DNA from 3 places in the Bradyrhizobium sp. CIAT3101 genome. Region 1 is predicted to be linked to each of the others. Evidence: riboswitches for the same ligand, from Rfam matches in the RefSeq annotation. Region 1 holds a riboswitch; each other region holds the start of a gene.

Region 1 (4,208 bases):
TCGGCGCCGACATGACTAAGCAGATTGACGGAGCCGAGATTGCAAACGGCGACCTCATCGGCCGAAGTGTTTAGCGTGATCTCGGTGCAAAGATTCGAGGAATGGATCACGCCCATGTGGCGCTGTGGCGAGCGCAGGTTGCAGGGGTCTTTGAAGGTAATCCAGGGATGGCCGGTTTCGAACAACATGGTCAACATGCGACGCCAAAGGTCGGTGGCGCGCACTGTTTTAAAGAGGCGCATGCCGCCGGCCTTCGCTCTCGCTTCATAGGCCTCGTAGGCCGTCCTGAATGTCTCGCCGTAGAGATCATGCAAGTCTGGCGTCTCGTCCGGCGAGAACAGCGTCCACTCGCCGTCGGCATCGACGCGCTGCATGAACAGGTCCGGCACCCAGTTCGCGGTGTTCATGTCGTGGGTGCGGCGGCGGTCGTCGCCTGTGTTCTTGCGAAGATCGAGGAATTCCTCGATGTCGAGGTGCCAGGTTTCAAGGTAAGCGCAGACCGCGCCCTTGCGCTTTCCACCCTGGTTGACGGCGATCGCGGTGTCGTTGGCAACTTTGAGGAACGGGATGATGCCCTGGCTCTCGCCATTGGTGCCCTTGATGTGAGCGCCTAAGCCGCGAACTGGCGTCCAGTCATTGCCGAGGCCACCCGAATATTTGGCGAGCAACGCATTGTCCTTGATCGATTTGAAAATGCCGTCGAGATTATCGGCGACGGTGGTGAGAAAGCAGGACGACAACTGCGGATGCAGCGTGCCAGAATTGAACAGGGTGGGTGTCGAGGCCATAAAGTCGAAAGATGACAATAGATCGTAGAACTCGATCGCCTTTGCCTCGCGATCGATCTCGCGCAGCGCCAGCCCCATCGCAACCCGCATGAAGAAAGCCTGCGGCAGTTCGATCCGTTTGCCGTGCTGATGCAGGAAGTAGCGGTCGTAAAGCGTCTGAAGTCCGAGGAACTGGAAGTTCAGGTCGCGTTCCGGCTTCAGCGCCGCCGCTATGCTGTGGAGATCGAAGCGGGCGAGTTCGGGATCGAGCAGCTCGGCGGCGATCCCGACTTTCACATAGGTCGGAAAGTATTCAGCATAGCGCGTCGCCATGTCCGCTTGCGAGGCCGACGTCGCAACGCCATGAACGCGCGAGAGTACCTCGCCGCGGAGCTTGTCGAGCAGCAAACGGGCGCTGACGTAAGCATAGTTTGGCTCGTGCTCGACCAGCGTGCGTGCTGCCATGATCAAAGCCTGCGCTAGCTCGTCCTGGCTGATGCCGTCGTAGAGATTGCGGGTGGTCTCTGCCAGCACCGGCTTCACAGCGACGCCATCGAGGCCGGCGCAGGCTTCGCCGATGATCAGCGCGAGGCGACTGGTATCCAGCCCGACACGCGAACCATCCGCCAACGTGACGTGAAGGGTCGAATCGCTGGCGGGCGTCGGCTGCGCGGCTGCCTCCTGGGCTCGCTGACGCGTGCGCTCTTCGCGATACAACACATAGGCGCGTGCGACCTTGTGGTTCTCACTACGCATCAAGGCGAGTTCGACCCGATCCTGAACATCCTCGATGTGGAAGGTGCGTCCTTCGCTGGCGCGCCGCATCAGCGCGGTGACGACCTCGGCGGTCAATTGCTCAACGCTCTCATGCACGCGGCGCGAGGCGGTTGCCGTGGTGCCTTCGACGGCCAGAAAGGCCTTGGTCATGGCCACCGCAATCTTGGCAGAGTCAAACGGGGTCACCTTGCCGTTGCGGCGGATGATCTGCATGGCCGGCTCGCTGGAAGCACCCGCAAGTGACTGTGGACGGAAGTGGATGATGGGTGCGGATGCGGTGTCCGCGTCATGTAGGTTCAGTGACATCAATAGGCCCCGTGATGCGTGTTGTGTTTGAACGGGGCTGTAGGCAAGGGCGCTGCAAAAACGCCGGCACTGGAGGTGCCGAACAGTGCATGCAAGCGACCGCCGGGACACCCCGCCCGTGGACGTTCTGATCATCACGGCAGGTCTCCTGGCTCGCAGGTCGTTGCACTTCCTGTCTTCCCGGCGCAGTCGCACCAGTGACGTCGTTCGGAAGCAGCTCGCTGCTGACAGTTGCGGGGGCAGCGCCGGAATTCCGCGCGCAAGGCGCAGTTCACCGGCTTCCCTCTTAGCCACTAGATCTTGCAATCAAGTGGACCGTGATGCCGATATGTAGTGACTCTCGGGACGCGCTGTCAACAGCTGATGAACGTACCGGCGCGGATTTGCTTGTGGAGTGCTGAAATCTCAGGGGCTTCTGCTTCTGACCTCTCTTGATTCCGATGGGCGTTGTCATCGACACCGAGAGAGCGGCCAGGCTTGCGCAGCCGCGTTAGCGAGTCGGCCACGAATTTGGCTCTCTCCTTTCTAGGACAGTGAAGTTTGGAAGGACTCCGTCCGGTTAGCCTTTGCTATTTAGTACCGATGTCGCGTTCCAGACAATGTGTTGCGACTTCGACGAGTTGTGAGCAATGCCGCTTCACAAGACTGTCGTGTTTTTCGGGTGATGACCGGTGAGATGGGTCGAGTCACTTTGTTTGTGCAGTGGTACGACGCTTGCTTAAGATCGTCAGACGATGTGTTCACGTAGCCTATGCCGAACTTATCCTCGCGCAGAGGCTGCGCTCCTCAACAAGAAGATTATCATGTCGGATGTTTCCCGCTCGTTTCTCTCACGCTAACCCGTATCCCATCTGCCCTTCCTAGTTCTCGTATCGTCGCTAACGTGCAAGCATGATGGTATCGATCTCTCATCATCCACGTTCGAGATGCTAACGGCAGAAGGGCAGAAGCGTGCGAATAGAATCTTGCGGAATTCAACGGCGGATCTTCCCTATGCGCAATCCACTCCTGAAAGTCGAATCATGAAACCTGCTCTTGTATTCGATTGGAATGGCACGTTGCTCGACGATGCGCACGTGCTACTACAGACGACGAATACAATACTGGATCGCTTTGGTCGCAGAACTATCGATATGGCTACGTTTCGCGACCACTGCGATGTCCCGCTTTCTATCCTCTATCGCAGTCTGGGAATGTCGGACTCGGAAATTGCCGACATGGATCGAGATGCGGGTGCAATGTTTCACGACACCTACGAACATTTTGCGGGCAAAACTGATCTGCGCGAAGGCGCTCGTAGAATTCTGGAAATCGCGCGCCAGCAAGACGCTTCGTCCATCATCGTGAGTAACCATATCGCTGAGCCTCTCCGATCGCAATTGCGAAGGCTTGGAATTAATGACTACATTAATGAGGTGATCGCTTTTGAAAGCCGCGCCACGCAGTTCAAGTCAATGACCAAAGGGGAGCGGCTTCGTCGCTATATTCAAGAGAATGACATCAAGCCTTCGGCGACCTTTATCATCGGCGATATGCCAGTCGAAACGAATATTGCTCGCGACCTCGGGCTCATAAGCGTATCCATTACCGGCGGATTTGTCTCCGATTCGCGATTGCAGGCAGCAGAACCGGACTACATCATTCGCAGCCATCACGAGCTGTTGCCGATTCTGCAGGGGCATGGCTTTTTCCGGGATGCATAAGCGATAATCAAAGAACAATACCTGTTGTCCTGTTGGAGCGATGCCGCATGCGCCGTCACTAGGCTGAGAATGCCACGACCGGCGCGTTATAGAGCGTCGCGTTTATTGTAGCGGCTAGGAATGGAATTGAACTATTCTGCCGGTTTTCTCGCGGCAGGGCTGCGCGAGTTCGCGCACTTGGGCCATTCCGGTTGATGACATTCCGGGCCGCCTATCAGCCGGTTCGCCACGATGACGGTCCGGCACCGAGAGCTACCGCCGCGCCTACCGATCCAAGACGTAGTTGGCTCGTCATTCTCACATTACCCAAACTTACCCAATCTTCGTCTGGAAAGGCCGCTTACGGCTGATAGCGGCGGCTAGCCTTCACGCTGCTGCGGCCTCTGCAAGAGGAGAGGCACGTGGGTTTGTGGGCCAAAGAGCCCATATCGGAGGGGAACATGCTAAGGACACTCGCCGTTTTGCGCGGCCATTCGGCCAATTTTATCAAGAAAGCTCTTATCTGCTCCATGCTTTTGGCCGGAGCGGCCATCACCCAAGCTAATGCGGACGACATCAACTGGCGCCAATTCGAAGGCACATCGATCGTCTGGGCCTACGACATTCATCCCTATGCCGATGCGGTCGCGGCCCAGTTGCCCGAATTCGAGAAACT
Region 2 (4,208 bases), 3.8 Mb from region 1:
TGGTGTGTCGAAAACCTCGGCTCGCAATGGACCATCGAAAAGATCCTGTGCTCGTCGACGGCACCCGAAGCCGTGATCGAATGGACCCATTGGAAGCGCAAGCAGGGCACCGCGCTTCGTGGTGACGAATGGTACGTTTTCGACACGGAGAGCGGACGCATCAAGGAGATCCGGGCCTACTACGCCGCGCCCGCAGATCCTTCGGTTCGGATCTGCGAGCTCGTGGCGTTCGACTATGAGAAGCGGGGTTATCACCTCTCGCACAAATAGCGCTTACTGTCTCGCGCCCACCAATCGCTCGCGAACCATCCGTGCGATCGCCGGCGTGATCCTGCTGACCCTGCCGCACCTGACGAAAATCACCACTTGAACGACGCGGCCACCTCGTAGCTGCGCGGTGCGCCCAGGATGATCTGGTCCGTGTACCCCGGATCGCCCCAGGCCGCGTAGAGCTTGTTGGTCAGGTTGCGGACGCGGAACGACAGCCGCGTGTTCTCGACACCCGTGAAGTAGGTTTTCGGGATGTCGACGAACGCGAACGCGTCGAACGTGGTGTAGGCGTTCATGACGACCATGTTGTCCTGGTAGTTGAAGCGGTCTCCGACATGGCGCATCGAGGCGCCGATCTCGACCGGCAGCGCCGTCTCGAACCGATACGATGCGCCCGCATTGGCGACGAAATTCGGAACGTTGGGCGGCGTATTGCCGGCATAGGATTGGAATACACCGCTGCTGTCGACGTAGTTGAAATCGACGAAATGCGACTGCAGGAAGGCGACGTTACCCCACAATTTCAGGCCGGCGATCGGATTGGTCGCCGCTGCGATCTCGATGCCCTTGGAGTGGATCTTGCCGGCGACATTGAACAGGTTGCCGCTCTCGGGAATGTAGACGTTCTTGCGCTCGATATCGAAGGCCGAGAAGGTGAACTCAGTGCGCTTGTCGGCCGACTGCACTTTCACGCCGGTCTCATAGGTCCGCGACGTCGTCAGCAGCAGCGGCACTGACGGCGCGAGGATGAAGATGTTGGCGACCGTCGGGTCGGCTGCGGTCGCATACTGGCTGTACAGAATGACACCGGGCGCGATGTCCCAGGTATAACCGGCGCGGCCCGTGATGGGATTGAACGTCGTCGAGAAAGGATAGCCCTTTGCCGACTCCAGAGTGCCGTCCGGGAAGAAGCGTGTCCTGTCGAGCTTGATGTCCTCGAACCGGATGCCGCCGATCAGCGCGAAGGTCGAGGTCAGCTTGATCCGGTCCTCGAACGAGAGCGAGGCGGTGTTGACGCGGGTGTAGATCTTCTCGTCGCTGCGCGGGCCATAGAGCCCGCGGTCCGGATTGAGCAGATCGACGTAGTCATTGAAGAACAGCGTGTCCTGCGAGACGTTGAACTGGTTGTTGCTCGCCATGACGGTGGCGACGAAGCGGTTGTCCAGGCCGCCGATGTTGGAGTTGACGGTGAGGTCGGTGATGTTGCCGTAGAGCCGCTGCGCGTGGTCCAGCGCGAGGCGTTCGCGATAGATGCTCTGCGCGCCGGCGAAGCCGCCGACGGTCTGGTCGAACGACGAGATCTCGTTGTTGAACCAGTGACGGTGGGCGTCATAGCCGTAGACCTGGCTCTTCAGCGAGACGTTGTTGGTGATGTCCCATTGAAAGCCGGAGCGCAGCCACAATTCGCTGGCGCCGCTGTGATTGTCGAGCACGTTGTAGTTCGTGGTCAGCGTGCGCGCGTCGATGGTGGGCGCGACAGGCGTGCCGCCGCCGAGATAATAATTACTCCAGGTCCCCGACACGATGCCCGTGGTCGGCACGATGCCGGCCCCGTTGGCCGGTACGATCGGCGTGCCCCAGTAGAAGCGGTCGCTGTCCTGCTTGTACTCGGCCGCGCCCCAGACCTTGAGGCTGTCGTTGACGCGATAGTTCAGCTGGCCGGAGACGTTGGACAGCTTCGAATAGCTGTCGTCGATGAAGCTCTTGTCGTTGAAATGGCTGATGTCGAAGCGGTAATCGAGGCCGTCGATCAGCGTCGAGCCGCCCGAGCCGTAGCCGGCGCGATAGCCGTTGAAGGAATCGTAGGAGGTGAAGGCCTCGTTGACGACAGGGCCGGTGTGCGGCGCCTTGGTCACGTAATTGATGGCACCGCCGGTGGCGCCGAGGCCTGCGACCAGCGAGTCCGGGCCCTTGATGATCTCGACCTGCTGCAGGCCTGCCACATCCATCGGGCGGCCGGTCATGGTCGACGGCCCGACCGGGATGCCGTTGTAGAGGGTGGTGAGCTGGTCGCCGCTGAAGCCACGCATCGAGAAGATCGCGGGCGCGCCGGGTGCATCGCCGCCGATCACGCCGGTTGCTGCCTTGGCGACGTCGGTGGTGGTCCTGATGCCCCGGTCCTGCATGGTCTGCTGGCTGATCACCTCGACGGTCGCCGGCGTCTGCCGCGCCGTGATGCCGAGCCGTGAGCCTACATCGGTAACGACGGCCGTGTTCAATGGCATTTCGACCGGGGCGCTCGCGCTCGGGACGATCGGGCGCGCAACGACGGAGGTGGCCGGCTTGCGGCCTGTGGTCCGACGTGCCGTGCGAGGCTTTTGGTTGCCCGGGCTGACCGCGGGAGCCGGCTTGGGCGTGGACGGAGAGACGGTCACGGGACCGATCTCCACCGGCGGCCTGTTCTGGGTCACGCTCTGCGCGAGCGCTGCCGACGACAGCGACACCGAAGAAAGCAGCGAGATCAGGAAAGCACGCGAAAACCCTAGCGTAACGCCAGCACGAAAATGAAGATGTTGCACAACAACGCTCTGCGGCGACGCAAACAAACTGCCACCGCGGTTGCCTCTGTCATCTGCTTTCGCCCATTGAGGCAGATGCTTCGGCTACTGGTCCGACATCGGGGCACCCCGCCCAATGCGTTCGCGCGTGACTCATGGCTGGCAGCAGGTTTCCTGGCTCGCGGGTCATCGCCTTCGACCACCTTCCCAGAGGCCCAAGCGGGCTCCAGTGGTTTTGCTGGTCGTCGGCTATCCGCCTACAGTTGCGGGGGCAGCCGCGGAATTGCCCACTGACGTGGACGCACCGCATTCCCTTGGATAGTCCTTGCGGACACTACCGAGCGAAAAATTGGCATCCGCGGTCGGGCAGGTCAACACCGGGGGTGGGCCAGAATGTCGCAACGAGGAGCGATGGCGACGGACCGTGTCACTTTGGCAACGATCTCGTCACGTCATCAGTTCGTGCAAACCCGTCCAGCCGGTGTAGAGGCCGCCGAAGACGATTAAGGCCGCCGAGACGCGCTGGTCAGCGGCTGCGAAGCGACATGCTGCGGCAGCACCGCGCCGGACTGCGTGATCTTGCAGCCCGGCCAAGTGAATTGCATTTGAAGGCGATCGGCTTGCTTCGGAGCAATTATCGCCCGGCGCCCACCAATCGCTCGCGAACCGTCCGGGCGATCGCCGGCGGCGCCTCATCGGGGATAGCGAAGCACGAGCTCGCATTGATCTCGCAGAGAACATAACTGTCGGCGCCATCCGCGTCGCGGGGCCCGAAGAGGAAGTCGGCGTCCCAGATCACCGGCAGCGATGCTTCGTCGATGGCCAGCAGCTTCATCATCTGCGGCGTCCATTCGTCCTCCATCCGCCGCCGCAGCGCCTGGAATGATGGTGCGTCGGGTCCGTGCATGATCCGCGGCCCCGGTTGTGCCTCAGGTGCATCCGGTCCTTGCGGTGGTGGAGGGATCAAGGCCTTGATCAGTTGATGGCCGAAGCCTGCGACCCTGGCGCCGCTCATGTAGCAGCGGATCATTCCGTCGGGCAGGCGCGGTTGAAACGGCTGATCGATGATGCAGCCGCCCCAGCCGAAATAGGGTTCGCATCGCGCGATGAAGGCATCGAGCGGCATGTCCTCCGGGTGGCTGCCGCGCAGCGCATGGAGCACGCGAACCGCCGGGGTCGCATTTGGTAGCGCCTCGACCTTCCAGACGCCCTGGCCGCCGTTGCCGCGATTTTGCTTGAGCACGCGCGGGCCGTCGGCCCGCAGCCGTGGTGGAAATTCCGCTGCGAAGGCGGCCGCGCTGTCGTAGCGATGGGTGTCGGCGCCCCAACCGAGATTGCGCGTCCGGTAGAGCACCTCCTTGACGCCCATCTTCAGGATGACGTCTGGATGCGCGCTGACCCACGGGACGCGCGCTGCGACGTCGCGCAGCAAGGCGTCCA
Region 3 (4,208 bases), 2.2 Mb from region 1:
TCCTGATGCCGACGAGTTGCGCGATGACGCCGCCGCGATCGATGTCGCCGACCAGCACGACGGGGACGTCCGCCTTGCGGGCAAAGCCCATATTGGCGATGTCGGCCTTGCGCAGATTCACTTCAGCCGGACTGCCGGCGCCTTCGACCAGCACCAGATCGGCGCGCGCCTTCAGGCGCTCGAAACTCTCCAGGACCGCGCCCATGAGTGACGGCTTCATCGCCGCATATTCGCGCGCACGTGCGGTCGCGATGCGCTTGCCATGCACGACGACCTGTGCGCCGACATCGGTCTCGGGTTTCAGCAGCACCGGGTTCATGTCGGTGTGCGGCTCGACGCCTGCGGCGAGCGCCTGCAGCGCCTGCGCACGGCCGATTTCGCCGCCATCGACGGTGACGGCGGCATTGTTCGACATGTTCTGCGGCTTGAACGGGAGCACGCGCAGGCCGCGTCGCGTGAACGCGCGCGCGAGGCCGGCGACGATGAGCGATTTGCCCACGTCCGAGCCGGCCCCCTGGATCATCAATGCGCGTGCCATGGTTTTTTCAGAGCTTGGCGTCGTCAGAACTCGACGCCGGCCTGCGCCTTGATGCCCGAGCGGAACGGATGTTTCACCAGCGTCATCTCGGTGACGAGATCGGCGATCTCGATCAGCTCGTCCTTGGCGTTGCGCCCGGTGAGCACGACATGCGTCATCGGCGGCTTCGAGGTCTTCAGGAAGTCGACGACCTCCGCGATGTCGAGATAGTCATAGCGCAGCGCGATGTTGATCTCGTCGAGCACGACCATGCGCAGATTGGCATCGAGGATCAGCTCCTTGGCCTTCTCCCAGCCGGCGCGCGCCGCCGCGATGTCGCGGGCGCGGTCCTGCGTCTCCCAGGTGAAGCCTTCGCCCATGGCGTGGAACTGGCAGAGCTCGCCGAAATGCCCGGTCAGCAGGCGCCGCTCGCCAGTGTCCCAGGCGCCCTTGATGAACTGCACGACCGCGCAGGGAAAGCCATGGGCGACGCAACGGACGATCATGCCGAACGCGGAGGAGGACTTGCCCTTGCCGGCGCCGGTGTGGACGATGACGAGGCCCTTTTCGCCGCTCTTGGTCGCCATGATCTTGTCGCGGGCGACCTTGATTCTCGCCATTTTCGCGGCGTGCTTGGCGTCGGTTTCCTCGGCCGTCTGGGTGTCCGGCTCAGGCTTCATCTGACAGGGTCCTTCGGCTTGACAAGAGGCGGCCGGGGGCAAATGGTGACCCGGCGTTGGTTCCTGTCCTATGACAGGCGAAGAGGGAATGCGATAGGGTCCGAATCGGCAAGATTTGGGTCCAAACTGCAGCCGCCCCCGCGACCGTGACCGGAGAGATGCCCAAAGCCACTGATCCTACTTGCGGATCGGGAAGGCGGGGATCGAAGGGGAAACCCTGCTCCGCAAGCCGGGAGACCTGCCAGCGCGGACGATTTTTGGACCGGCGGACGGGGTGTTCCGCGACGGGGAAACGGGCCTTCGCAGAGAAGGTTCGTGAGCCTCTTCGCCTCCCGCTGTTACTTCTGGAAGAGGCGATGACCGTCACACTGCATGTCTGCATCACCTGCCGCGCCGGCCAGACGCTTGGCGAGGGCGAGGTTACGCCCGGCAAGCGTCTGCATGGTGCGATCCTCGAGGCCGGCGTGCCCGACGGTGTCAATGTGGTTCCCGTCGAATGCCTGTCTGCATGCAGCCAGGGCTGCTCGGTCGCGCTGAGCGCGCCCGGCCGCTGGTCCTATGTCTATGGCCGGCTGTCGGATGCCAACGCGCAGGACGTGGTCGCGGGCGCTGTCGCCTATGCCGCCGCGCCCGACGGCCTCGTGCCCTGGCGCAGTCGGCCGGAAATCTTTCGCAAGCAGTCGCTTGCCCGCATTCCCCCCATTGCCGTGTTGCCGGAGGCCGCCGAATGAATTCGCTCGCAAAAGTCCCTGTGACGGTCGTCACCGGTTTTCTCGGCTCTGGCAAGACCACGCTGATCCAGCATCTGCTCAGCAATCCCAACGGCAAGAAGCTCGCGGTGCTCGTCAACGAGTTCGGCAGCGAGGGCGTCGACGGCGAGATCCTGAAGTCCTGCGCCGATGCGAACTGCCCGGAGGAGAACATCGTCGAGCTCGCAAACGGCTGCATCTGCTGCACCGTCGCCGACGACTTCATTCCGACCATGGAGAAGCTGCTGGCGCGGCCGGTGAGGCCCGATCACATCCTGATCGAGACCTCGGGGCTGGCTCTGCCGAAGCCGCTGCTGAAGGCGTTCGACTGGCCGGAGATCCGCTCGCGGATCACGGTCGACGGCGTGATCGCACTGGCCGATGCCGAGGCTGTCGCCGCCGGTCGCTTCGCGCCGGATCCGGTTGCTGTCGAAGCACAGCGCGCGGCCGACGAAAATCTCGATCACGAGACGCCGCTGTCGGAGGTGTTCGAAGACCAGATCGCCTGTGCCGATATCGTGCTGCTGACCAAGGCCGATCTGGCCGGCAGCGCCGGCATCGAGGCCGCCAAGGCGCTGATTACCGCCGAGATGCCGCGCCGCGTGCCGATGCTGCCCATCACCGACGGCGCGATCGACGCGCGCGTCATTCTTGGTCTCGGCGCCGCCGCCGAGAACGATCTCGCCGCGCGCCCCTCGCACCATGACGGCGAGGAAGAGCACGAGCACGACGATTTTGCTTCGGTCGTGATTGATCTGCCTGAAGTGACTGACGTCGATGCGCTGGTCGCATCCGTCCAGAAGCTGGCCCGCGAGCAGAACGTGCTGCGCGCCAAGGGCTACATCGCAGTGGCGGGCAAGCCGATGCGCCTGCTGCTGCAGGCGGTCGGCGAGCGCGTGCGCCACCAGTTCGACAAGCCCTGGGGCGCGGGCGGCAGGCAATCGAAGCTCGTCGTGATCGGCGAGCACGGCGATATCGATGAGGCCGCGATCAAGGCGGGATTGGGAGTCTGATGCACGTCGTCTTCCGCGAGAGCCGCGGTCTGGAAGAGACCGCGACGCCAAGGGACATCGGCCAGGACCCGGCCGATCTCGTGGTGCTCTCGTACTCGGATTCCGATCTGGCGGCGTTTGCGGCCGGCTGGCGGCGCGGCCGCAACAGCCTGCCGTCGCTGCGCCTGGCGAACCTCGCGGAGCTCCGTCATCCCCTCTCGGTCGATACCTATGTCGAGCGCACGCTGTCGCAGGCGCGCGGCATTCTGGTGCGGCTGATCGGCGGTGAGTCCTATTGGCCCTATGGCCTCGCGGCGCTCCAGCAGCTGGCAAGAGATCGCAACATCGTGCTCGCCGTGCTGCCGGCCGATGGTCGCGACGACACGCGGCTCGATGCGTACTCCACCTTGCCGGTCTCGACGCTGCGCCGGCTGAAAGTGCTCTGCGACACCGGTGGTCCCGTTGCGGCGCAAGCCGCGATCGCGCAGCTCGCGCTGGCCTCGGGTCTCTATGCCGGGCCCGTCGTCGGCGAGATGAACGTGCCCGAGATGGGTTTCTACGATCCCGCACGTGGCGTGATCGCCGCGCCGTTGACGGGCGAAGGAAAGCCGCGCGCGCTGGTGACGTTCTATCGCTCCTATCTCACCGCCGCGGACACCGGCCCGGTCGATGCACTGATCGCTGCTCTGCGCGAGAAGGGCTTTGACGCGCACGGCGTGTTCGTGACCTCGCTGAAGGCTGCGGGCGTCGCAGATTGGTTGCGGGACCATCTCGCCAAGAATCCTCCGGCTGCGATCGTCAATGCGACGGCGTTCTCGGCGATGGGCGACGACGGCACGACGCCGTTCGATGCCGCGTCATGTCCGGTGTTCCAGGTCGCGCTCTCATCGGCGCGCCGTGAGGATTGGGCGGAGTCGCTGCGCGGCCTGTCGCCCGGTGACCTCGCGATGCATGTGGTTCTGCCCGAGGTCGACGGCCGGCTGTTCGCGGGCGTGGTGAGTTTCAAATCGGCTGCCGCGCGCGATCCGGATCTGCAGTTCTCGCATCTGGCGCATCAGCCGGACGAGGAGCGCGTGAATGCCATCGCCGCCCGCGTTGCGGCCTGGCGGCGGCTTGCGGAGACACCGGCCGCCGAGAAGCGGCTGGCCATTGTGCTCTCGAACTATCCCGGACGTCCGCACCAGATCGCGCATGCGGTCGGTCTCGACGCGCTTGCCTCGGTCGAGGCGATGGTGGCCGATCTCGCTGAGGCCGGCTTCGATGTCGCGCC

The links. Region 1 has a riboswitch for cobalamin ahead of QA645_RS38580 (ribonucleoside-diphosphate reductase subunit alpha). Riboswitches for the same ligand answer to the same signal wherever they lie in the genome.
Region 2: another riboswitch for cobalamin. It lies ahead of QA645_RS20785 (TonB-dependent receptor); the one in region 1 lies ahead of QA645_RS38580 (ribonucleoside-diphosphate reductase subunit alpha).
Region 3: another riboswitch for cobalamin. It lies ahead of QA645_RS28690 (DUF1636 domain-containing protein); the one in region 1 lies ahead of QA645_RS38580 (ribonucleoside-diphosphate reductase subunit alpha).

Annotation. Positions count from the first base shown of each region.
Region 1 is NZ_CP121634.1:8,250,652-8,254,859, reverse strand. It holds gene QA645_RS38580 (ribonucleoside-diphosphate reductase subunit alpha) at 1-1,850, opposite strand, end outside; cobalamin riboswitch at 1,971-2,185, opposite strand; gene QA645_RS38575 (HAD hydrolase-like protein) at 2,873-3,553, shown strand; gene QA645_RS38570 (extracellular solute-binding protein) at 3,994-4,208, shown strand, end outside.
Region 2 is NZ_CP121634.1:4,411,156-4,415,363, forward strand. It holds gene QA645_RS20780 (nuclear transport factor 2 family protein) at 1-270, shown strand, start outside; gene QA645_RS20785 (TonB-dependent receptor) at 360-2,495, opposite strand; cobalamin riboswitch at 2,915-3,122, opposite strand; gene QA645_RS20790 (Cj0069 family protein) at 3,403-4,208, opposite strand, start outside.
Region 3 is NZ_CP121634.1:6,052,667-6,056,874, reverse strand. It holds gene QA645_RS28700 (cobyric acid synthase) at 1-538, opposite strand, end outside; gene cobO (cob(I)yrinic acid a,c-diamide adenosyltransferase) at 562-1,197, opposite strand; cobalamin riboswitch at 1,238-1,458, shown strand; gene QA645_RS28690 (DUF1636 domain-containing protein) at 1,554-1,928, shown strand; gene cobW (cobalamin biosynthesis protein CobW) at 1,925-2,959, shown strand; gene cobN (cobaltochelatase subunit CobN) at 2,959-4,208, shown strand, end outside.